3 regions of the Roseburia hominis A2-183 genome follow, and region 3 is predicted to be linked to each of the others. Evidence: riboswitches for the same ligand, from Rfam matches in the RefSeq annotation. Region 3 holds a riboswitch; each other region holds the start of a gene.
What was found. Region 3 has a riboswitch for thiamine pyrophosphate ahead of thiT (energy-coupled thiamine transporter ThiT). Riboswitches for the same ligand answer to the same signal wherever they lie in the genome.
Positions count from the first base shown of each region.

Region 1: linked by a shared signal. The riboswitch ahead of thiC (phosphomethylpyrimidine synthase ThiC) and the one ahead of thiT (energy-coupled thiamine transporter ThiT) in region 3 are both predicted to bind thiamine pyrophosphate.
Region 2: linked by a shared signal. The riboswitch ahead of thiD (bifunctional hydroxymethylpyrimidine kinase/phosphomethylpyrimidine kinase) and the one ahead of thiT (energy-coupled thiamine transporter ThiT) in region 3 are both predicted to bind thiamine pyrophosphate.

Region 1 covers NC_015977.1:2,429,222-2,432,487, reverse strand. Annotated here, with positions in the region: gene rlmB (23S rRNA (guanosine(2251)-2'-O)-methyltransferase RlmB) at 1-137, shown strand, start outside; gene sigH (RNA polymerase sporulation sigma factor SigH) at 171-839, shown strand; TPP riboswitch at 1,194-1,302, shown strand; gene thiC (phosphomethylpyrimidine synthase ThiC) at 1,377-2,681, shown strand; gene RHOM_RS16555 (PIN domain-containing protein) at 2,785-3,266, shown strand, end outside.
Region 2 covers NC_015977.1:2,918,172-2,921,437, forward strand. Annotated here, with positions in the region: gene cytX (putative hydroxymethylpyrimidine transporter CytX) at 1-1,129, opposite strand, end outside; gene thiD (bifunctional hydroxymethylpyrimidine kinase/phosphomethylpyrimidine kinase) at 1,126-1,926, opposite strand; TPP riboswitch at 2,079-2,183, opposite strand; gene RHOM_RS13035 (hypothetical protein) at 2,335-3,021, opposite strand; gene RHOM_RS13040 (MarR family transcriptional regulator) at 3,208-3,266, opposite strand, start outside.
Region 3 covers NC_015977.1:3,043,953-3,047,218, forward strand. Annotated here, with positions in the region: gene RHOM_RS13665 (FIST signal transduction protein) at 1-565, shown strand, start outside; gene RHOM_RS13670 (methyl-accepting chemotaxis protein) at 592-1,566, shown strand; TPP riboswitch at 1,605-1,706, shown strand; gene thiT (energy-coupled thiamine transporter ThiT) at 1,752-2,435, shown strand; gene RHOM_RS13680 (ROK family glucokinase) at 3,046-3,266, opposite strand, start outside.

The DNA.
Region 1 (3,266 bases), 610 kb from region 3:
AGGGTGTCAGCAAGCTGGTGCGCGAAAACTGTGATTATGTGGCTTCCATTCCGATGAAGGGTGACATTGATTCTCTGAATGCTTCCGTAGCAGCCGGTGTGCTTGCCTATGAGATCGTCAGACAGCGGATGATGTAAGATGACAGAGCAGGCATAGGCGGACAGATTTTTATGCTGCGGAAAATACAGCCGTGCGCGGAACGTTTGGGCGGCATAGCAGGGCAGAGAGGGAAGACGGAGGAAGACGTGGACGAATATCAGAAGCTGGCGGATGAAGAACTCATCCAGAAACTGCGCGAAGGCGACGAGCGGATCATGGATTATATCCTGGAAAAGTACAAGCCGTTGGTGCTTCGCAAGGCAAATGCGATGTTTTTGATTGGCGGAGATACGGATGACCTGATTCAGGAGGGGATGATCGGACTGTTTAAGGCAATCCGGGATTACCGGTCCGACAGGGAGACATCCTTTTTCCATTTTGCGGAATTGTGCATCAACAGACAGCTCTACAGTGCGGTGGAGGCATCCAACCGGAAAAAACATGTACCTCTGAATACTTACGTGTCCTTTTATTCCCAGACCACGGAGGAAGGGAAATCTCTGGCGGAGACGCTTCTCACCGACCAGATGGACGATCCGGAACAGCTGGTGATTGAGCAGGAGAATTTTACCGCTTTCTGGGAGCAGCTGCGGGAACAGTTAAGCGCGCTCGAGCGCCAGGTTTTAGACGCATATCTGGAAGGAAAAAATTACCGCCAGATAGCGGAGGAACTCGGAAAAAGTCCCAAGACAATCGACAATGCGCTCTCGCGTATCAAGGGAAAGATCCGGCAGAGATAGAGGGAAGGCAAAAAATGGCATTTTGCAAAAAAGAGCGGGAAATGAACAACCGGTTGTGCAAAATTTTGCGGAAATAAAAATACTAGTCCTAAGGTACTGTACAAAATGTATAGAAATGGAACAGAAGTTTTGTGAAGTTTGTGCACACTTCTTTGCGCAGTCATGGTACTATAATAACCGTAAAAACCCCCCAATACATTATATATAGTTTTTGCTATACCCCATAGTAAAAATACCTTCTCCTAAAAGGGCAGCCAGTGATGGCTGTTCTTTTTTTGTTATGGAAAAGAGCAGTTCTGAGGAAAGGGAGATTGACAGAAGCATAGAATTGAGATAAGGTGTTAGAGGAAAAAGAATATATCGCAGAGGGACTGTGCGCATGCGTAAACGGTTGAGAAGGTTAAAACCTGACTCTTGGAACCTGTCAGTTAATACTGTCGTAGGGAGCGAATGATGGATCAGATAGTTTGTGGAATCCGGCGTCACTGCGACGCCGGATTTTTTCGTACACCCTCTGCAGAAATGGAGCAGAAAAATATGGAACAGTATGCAACACAGATGGAAGCAGCACGCAAGGGAATTGTGACAGAGGAGTTAAAGAAGGTTGCGGCGAAGGAGCGCATGACCACAGAGGAGCTGATGCCGCTCGTTGCGGAGGGAAAGGTGGTCATCTGCGCGAACAGGCATCACAAATGCATTGACCCGGAGGGTGTCGGCTCGATGCTGCGGACGAAGATCAATGTAAATCTCGGAATCTCCAGAGACTGTAAGGATTATGACGTGGAGATGGAAAAAGTGATGGCGGCAGTTGACATGGGAGCGCATGCGATCATGGATCTCTCCTCGCACGGGAACACCATTCCGTTTCGGAGAAAACTGACGGCGGAATGTCCGGCTATGATCGGAACCGTGCCGGTATATGATTCTGTAATTCACTATCAGAGGGATCTTGCGACACTGACCGCAAAGGATTTTATTGATGTGGTACGCCTGCATGCCGAGGATGGCGTGGATTTTGTGACGCTGCACTGCGGAATCACGCGCAAGACGATCGAGCAGATCAGGAAGCACAAGAGAAAAATGAATATTGTATCCAGAGGCGGTTCGCTGGTGTTTGCGTGGATGTGTATGACCGGAGAGGAGAATCCGTTTTACGAGTATTACGATGAGATTCTTGAGATCTGCCGGGAGCATGATGTGACGATCTCTCTGGGCGATGCCTGCAGACCGGGCTGTCTGGCGGATGCGTCCGATGTGTGTCAGATTGAGGAACTGGTGCGGCTGGGCGAGCTTACAAAGCGCGCCTGGGCAAGAGATGTGCAGGTCATGGTAGAGGGACCGGGGCACATGCCGATGGATCAGATTGCAGCGAATATGAAGATTCAGCAGACGATCTGCATGGGAGCACCGTTTTATGTACTGGGACCGCTTGTAACGGACATTGCCCCGGGGTACGACCATATCACTTCCGCGATCGGAGGAGCGATCGCCGCGCAGAATGGAGCTGCATTTTTGTGCTATGTGACACCGGCGGAGCATCTGGCGCTTCCGAATGTGGAGGATGTCAAGCAGGGTATCATTGCATCGAAAATTGCGGCGCATGCGGCAGACATTGCCAAGGGCGTGCGGGGTGCAAGAGAGATTGACGACAAGATGGCAGACGCACGCCGTGTGCTGGACTGGGATGCACAGTGGGAATGTGCGATTGATCCCGAGACCGCAAAACAAATCCGCGAGGACCGCAAACCGGAGCACGAGGACACCTGTTCCATGTGCGGAAAATTCTGTGCGGTGCGCAGCATGAACAAGGCGCTTGCGGGTGAGTACATCGATATTTTATAAAACAGAACACGGGAAAGTGAAGAAGCGTCAGCGGAAAAACAACATTGCAGTATAAAAGCGGAATGTGGTATAATAAAAAAGGATTCTGTCAGCAGGAGAATGAATGGGAAAAATTTATTTGGTTGACAGTGAGAATGTAGGAGATATATGGGTGCCGCTTCTGGTATCCTCGCAGGAAGATGACGAGGTTCTTGTATTTTATACGACAAAGAGCCCGCATATGAATTACGAAAATGTGAGGATGCTCAAGGAGACGGAAAAGGAAGCAGACTTTATTAAGTGTTTTGAGGGAAGCAATGCGCTGGATTTCCAGCTGGTATCGGAACTTGGCTATCGCCTGAGCCAGAACGCGGACAGGGAGTATGTTATTGTATCAAATGATACGGGATTTGACGCTGCGGTGCGCTACTGGTCAACACGGAAAATGCCTGTGAGCCGTTTAAGCGGAAAGGAATGCCACAGAATGCTGACAGAGAAAAAGCAGCGCGTGGCAAAGGAATCCGGGGCAGCAGTAGAGCCGGAACAGGAACAGACCAGAGCGGCTGGCCCGGAAGTGGAAGCAGAGCAGGTTCGGGAGACTGAACA
Region 2 (3,266 bases), 130 kb from region 3:
TCACCATATCCGGCAGTGTATTTCCGACCGGTGTATCTACCTGCATCAATATGCGGTAAATCATAAAACCGGCAAGCCATACCACCAGATTACGCCACTGGAAAGCAGATTTTTCGGCATCTGCCTTCTTTAAAATGAAATAATCTGCGATCTGTACTGCGATCATCGGAGCAAAAACAGAACCGATCAGATATAAAAAGTTTGTAATGTTATCCATGGGATACACAATCGCTGCAGCCGTTCCGATCACGGTAACAACGATCGCCGCCCATTTTTCCTGAATCTTTGAAGAAATGGAAACACTGGAAACTCCTGCGGAGTAAGCATCCAGAAAGGTGGTTGTAACCGTGGAAAATACAATAATAAGAAGTCCGACAACGCCAAAACCGGTTTTTAACATAATCTGTGCAATGTCATATTCACCGGTAAAAATAGCCGCTCCCATGCCGATCATGTACATAAAAATGCTGACCAGACTGTAGACAAGCACACTGGCAAGTGTTGCTGCAAACGGCTTTTCTGCTTCTCTTGTATAATCGCTGATAAGCGGCAGCCAGGAAAGCGGCATTGCTACCGCAAGTTCTACCGCCGCACCAAACGTCATTGTGTCATCACTTGCTGTAATCAGCATCACAAAATCTGAATTAAAAAAGATCTCTTTAAATAGTACCAGTGACAAAATAAAAAGTGCTGTCATGGCAACCGTATTTAGCCTGCCGAGATTGGTCAGCCCAATGAAAATCCAGACAATAATCAGAACACCAATGACGAGCGCCCACACCCAGTTTCCAATATGTAACACACCATCCGCTGCAAGTGCGCCGTCATAGATCATGATCGCCGTCCATCCAACAAGCTGCAACACATTTAATACGGCAAAAAGAAGGCTTCCCTTCTCGCCGAAGCTCATTTTTACAGTTTCCATGGCGCTTTTGCGCTCTTTCGCTCCGATCATTCCTGCCGCAAACATCATAAGACCGCCGATCAGATGACCAAGCAGGATTGCTGCCATTGCTTTTCCAATACCGAGCGGTGCAAAATAGGTACCTGTCAGTATTTCCGCCAGAGATACGCCTGCGCCAAACCAGATTAGTCCGTTTGAAAAAACGGAAGTTCTCTTTTTATTCATCCTTTGTACTCTCCTTCGACTGCAAATGCATGGTTCATGGGACCGCTTCCTTTTCCAAGGTCAAGCATGGCGGCAAGTGCGCCGGAAATGTAATTTTTGGCATACCTGACGGAAGTTTCTAAGTCCCTTCCCTTTGCAAGATTCGATGCAATCGCCGAAGAAAGCGTGCAGCCTGTTCCATGGGTATTGGGGTTGTCAATTCTCTTCCCGTGAAACCATACCGTTTCTTTTTCTTTCTGGAAAAGAAGGTCGTTGGCATCGTTTAACTGATGTCCTCCCTTTAATAAAACTGCACAGCCTAAGGTGTTACAGATGATTTCTGCTGCTTTTTCCATATCTGCTTCTGTTTTAATCTCCATTCCGGAAAGAACTTCTGCTTCCGGGATATTCGGAGTGATAACAGTTGCAAGGGGCAATAATTTACTTTTCAATGTGCCGATGGCATCCTCGCTGATAAGCCTTGCTCCACTCGTTGCCACCATGACAGGATCTACCACAATATTTTTTGCGTGATACTCTGTCAGTTTGTCCGCAATCGTCTCAATCAGTTCACTGGATGAGACCATTCCGGTCTTTACTGCATCCGGATAAATATCCGTAAAAATACTGTCCAGCTGCTCTGCCAAAAATTTGGGAGTTACTTCCATAATATCTGTTACGCCGGTCGTATTCTGGGCAGTCAAAGCCGTGACCGCACTCATCGCGTATACGCAGTTGGCGGTCATTGTCTTAATATCTGCCTGGATGCCGGCGCCTCCACTGGAATCACTTCCAGCGATTGTTAATGCTGTGTACATAAAATCCTCCTCTGCATTAATTTTATATAGCGACCTAAGGTGGTGCCCCCAATCTGCCGCTGTGATATATCATTTTTCTTACTGCTGCCTTATCGGCGCAAACGGCCAAAAAAAGTGCAGGAACCCAACGCAAAGATTCCTGCACAAATAACTCTTGTGACTTATTATCTCCCTACGTTGGCATTATCCAAATCAGGTTCTGGGTTAAAGCATCCGCTTACTCTCAGCCCGCCGTGCGAGCACCCCGTTTTCATTATCCTTATCACTTCTGTAATGGTCTGTTTTATAACAGCTTTATTATACACGCCTGTTTTCAAAATGCAAGCTTTTTGTTCTGTGCTTTTCTGAAATTATCACAAATCCAGCTACATAGCCACATCAGATATTTTGCTATTTCCCAGCTCATTTTTAATATTCCGACAAAATCTGTAGTCCCATTACAATAATCCACATATATGCACAGGTCTTCGGAATCATTAATAGTCCTACTTTTGGTTTTGTTTTACTGAATAACGTTACTGGAAGATAACAGCCAAATGAAATAATAATAGCCGCAGCCATCCTTGTCATATGATATCCATAGGTATTTCCCGAAATTAAATATAAAATAATTATCCCTGTACCAGTAACTGCAAAAACTGTATTTCTGATAATAGATAATCTCATATTTCCTTCATCTGTGCACCAGTTGTTCTGCGGGAACAGGCATATCACAATTCTGACAACCGCTGATATCCATACAACAACTTCAATTACCACCGGTATTTTAAATTCCGGAAATGTAAGCTTCCAGATATACATCAAAATAATATAAAATACTGTCATTGTAACAGACGATACCTGCAGTCCGATTCCCAGCTGCCGCTTTATTTTATCATTACTTCCACGTACTGCCCTGATAATTCTCGGTACCAGATGAAAAGCATCCCCTCCGCAAAGTGTCAATGTTAATATTCCATAAAGAATAAATAACATATTTCCCTTTGAAAATATGAAAAAAAGCATTGCAGCAACCAGATCAAAAGTCAAATACGCTGCATCAAATATTGCTTCCATCACATCTGGGATCTGTGGTTTGTAATTGTTTTCTTTCATCGTTAGTCCTGCCCCTTTTTCATCAATCGGCTGTAAAACAAATAATTTCTGGTAAAAATAACTCCTGCTATCATCCAGACAATGCCTGCAATCAACAGTAATGTTTTTTCTTTACACAAAATTTAGTTCTCATTTGCATTCTCCCTGTAGTCTCTCAAATGTTCTTCTGCATTGTTACAGATCTTATCAAATACATTGATACACATATGTATTTCTTCTTCTGTCAACCCGCTTAATACATTTTT
Region 3 (3,266 bases):
TTTTGTGAAAAACAACGGAGGAAAAGTTGCTGTCTACAAGGAGAATCTCTACAAACCGATGCCAGGCTACCGCTTCATCGCTTCCAATACCGACCGCAGCAGATACTATGTCGGCGAGTTAAACGGCAAATCTTCCAAGCAGGCTTATATGGATGCCTTACATATCAGCGAGAGCAATATCATCAACCAGACTTTCCACAATCCGCTCGGCAAAATGAACGGACAGGACATCTGTATTATTTCCTTAAAGGAAGTATCCGGGAATGGTCTCTGCTGTTACAGACAGGTCAATGATTCCGATGTGCTCGTTCTTCTGGAAGAACAGGATTACAACGAGATTCTGGATGAGACGCTGCAGCGCATCCGCCGCGATTTCAACCATATTTCCGGCGTTTTCTCCATCAACTGTGTTTTCCGTTACCTTCTGTTCTCACAGGAACACCATATGGAAGATTATCTGAAAACCATGTCCACACTCGGTGATCACGCCGGTCTGATCGGATTCGGAGAACATTATAATCAGCAGTTCGTCAACCAGACCATGACCTGTGTCGTATTTGAATAATCTGTGATAGAAAGAGGAGGATTTCCATGTTTTCATTAAAAACACCAAAGAATGCAGCTGCTGCACCAGCCACGTCCACCAGCCGCTTAGATCTTCATCCTGTTACGCATATTGCGGACTGCCTGTTAGATTACCAGAAGCAGCTCTCCACCAGCGAAGTGCACTCTTTAGATGAACTGCAGTCCATCACACAGGCATTCCAGCTCGTTCTGGACGAAAATGCCGCGCTCCGCGAAAAGCTGGATTCCTTTCATGAGCTGTTCGGCGATGTGGACAGGGCTTCCGGTGAATTTGCTTCCGTCAAATCTGACATTGCCAGCTCTGTCGGTCTTGCACAGCAGCGTGTTGACGGATTGAAAGACAGCTCCAAAGAAGTGCAGGAGCGCTTTTTGGAAATGCAGAACACCTTTTCCGATTTCCAGGTTTCCGTTCAGAAGATCAAGGACTGCATGGCACAGATCATCTCAATTGCCAACCAGACAAACATGCTTGCCCTGAATGCTTCGATTGAGGCTGCCCGCGCCGGAGAGCAGGGAAAAGGCTTTGCGGTCGTTGCCGAGGAGGTCAAAAATCTTGCGAGTGAGATCAAGAGTCTTGTCAGCACGGTAGATATCAGCATCGGCGACGTCGAGCAGGGCACCGCCAACCTGAATACCAGTATTTCCACCTCGCAGGACGCCTTGAACCAGAGTATGGAAAATGTTGATTCCACGTATGAAGTGTTCGATCAGATCACAACCGCTGCCGGCGGTGCGGACACTGTACACCAGCAGATTACAACCGCCATGTCCGCCGCAGAGCAGAAGCTGGACGAAGTCAGCCAGTCCTTCAGCCTTGAGGAACGGCAGTTTGACGCTGTTATGGAGCATATCAATCACGCCAATGATCTCGGAACCACCAAGAGTTCCCTCTTCGAGGACATGACCAATCTGCTCACACAGATTGCGCCGCTCACAGAAGAACTGGAGAAGAACACAATCGTACTTGACAATTCCAAATAGAATCGTTATAGTAAAGTTCGTTATAATAATATCGAATATGAAAACGCTAGGGGTGCAGATTCTGCTGAGAGATGATCGTTCATTGACCCTTATTACTTGAACCGGATAATACCGGCGTAAGGAAGCTTTTTGCAATAACGCAGACAAATCCTCCTGGCTACATATTCACCAAGGAGGATTTTTTTATGAATAACTTTTTTGCTACACCGGAAGGCGGCTGGGGTGACGGTTCCGTCCATCTGACTACCGTCGGTATTGCAATCGTCATCGCAGTCATCGCCCTTCTTCTGATTGTTGCCGCTATCGTGCGCCACAAGAACGCCACGCACAAGTCCGCACTGACCACAAAGCAGCTCGTCTACTCTGCTGTTGCGATCGCGCTGGCCGTTGTGTGTTCGATGATCAAGCTGTTCGACATGCCAATGGGTGGTTCCGTCACTCTGCTGTCCATGCTTTTCATCGTTCTGATCGCTTACTGGTATGGTCCGTATGTCGGCATTATGACCGCAGTGGCTTACGGCCTGGTGCAGTTCGTACTGGAGCCGATTTTCTACACAATCCCGCAGATGCTCTTGGACTACCCGCTGGCATTCGGTGCTCTGGGTCTTGCCGGCTTCTTCAATAAGAAAAAGTGGGGACTTCAGATCGGATATATCGTTGGCGTTATCGGACGTTTTGTATTTGCAACGATCTCCGGCGTTGTATTTTTCGCAGCATACGCCCCGGAAGGCATGAGCCCGCTGGCATATTCTGCCGGCTATCAGGCATCCTACCTTGTTCCGGAGGCAATCATCACCTTGATTATCATCTGCATTCCACCGGTATCACATGCACTTGCGGAAGTCCGCAAACGCGCCGTGGAAGCGTAGGCAGCGCTATAAAAAGGACTGCCGCCCCCGCGCTTTGCACTTTAAAACGGGATACGTTTTATTATAAGAATATTGGAGAATATGAAGTTCCAGAATGCAACCAGAGGCGGCAATTCTTTGAAGCAAAATCCGAGGATTTCTTCCGTGCCGCGTCGAACATCGAGTTCTGTGTCTTTCCACGTTTGGACAGTCCCCGGGGCGTGTCCGACAAAACACAGACAATGAGCGGACTTTCTGGTGCCCCTAGTGGCACCGCTTCACAGACAATATAAAACCGCGCGAACCGAAACTCGTTATCATCTGCTATTGAAAACAAGGCAGATGATAACTCAGACATCGGCTTCGCGCGGTTATGTTGTGTTCAGTGGTGCCAACAAGGGGCACACACAAAAGTCCTTAAATTGTCTGCGGTTTGTGGACACGCCACGTGGAATGTTCCAAACTTGGAAAAACACAGATGATCAAGGATGTTCGACGCGGCATGGTTAGAAATACCGGATTTTGCGCTTAGAATTGCCGCCTCCGGTTGCATCTGGAACGTGATAGTCTCTGCTTCCCATAATAAAACGTATCCCGTTTATAGTGCGATGCACGCGGGCGAAAGCCCTTTTTAATCTAAGAGCATCTCTACGCAGCCGTACATTCCGGCGTCATTCCCGAGTCCCGCAAGTACGAACTTTGTGTTGGCGCATGCGTGGAATGAAGTGGCAACAAAGTGCTTCTTCACTGCATCCGTGAGAATATCACCAGCTTTGGAGACGCCTCCACCGATTACGATGACCTCCGGATTCACAACACATGCGATATTGGAAAGTGCTGCTCCTAAAATGC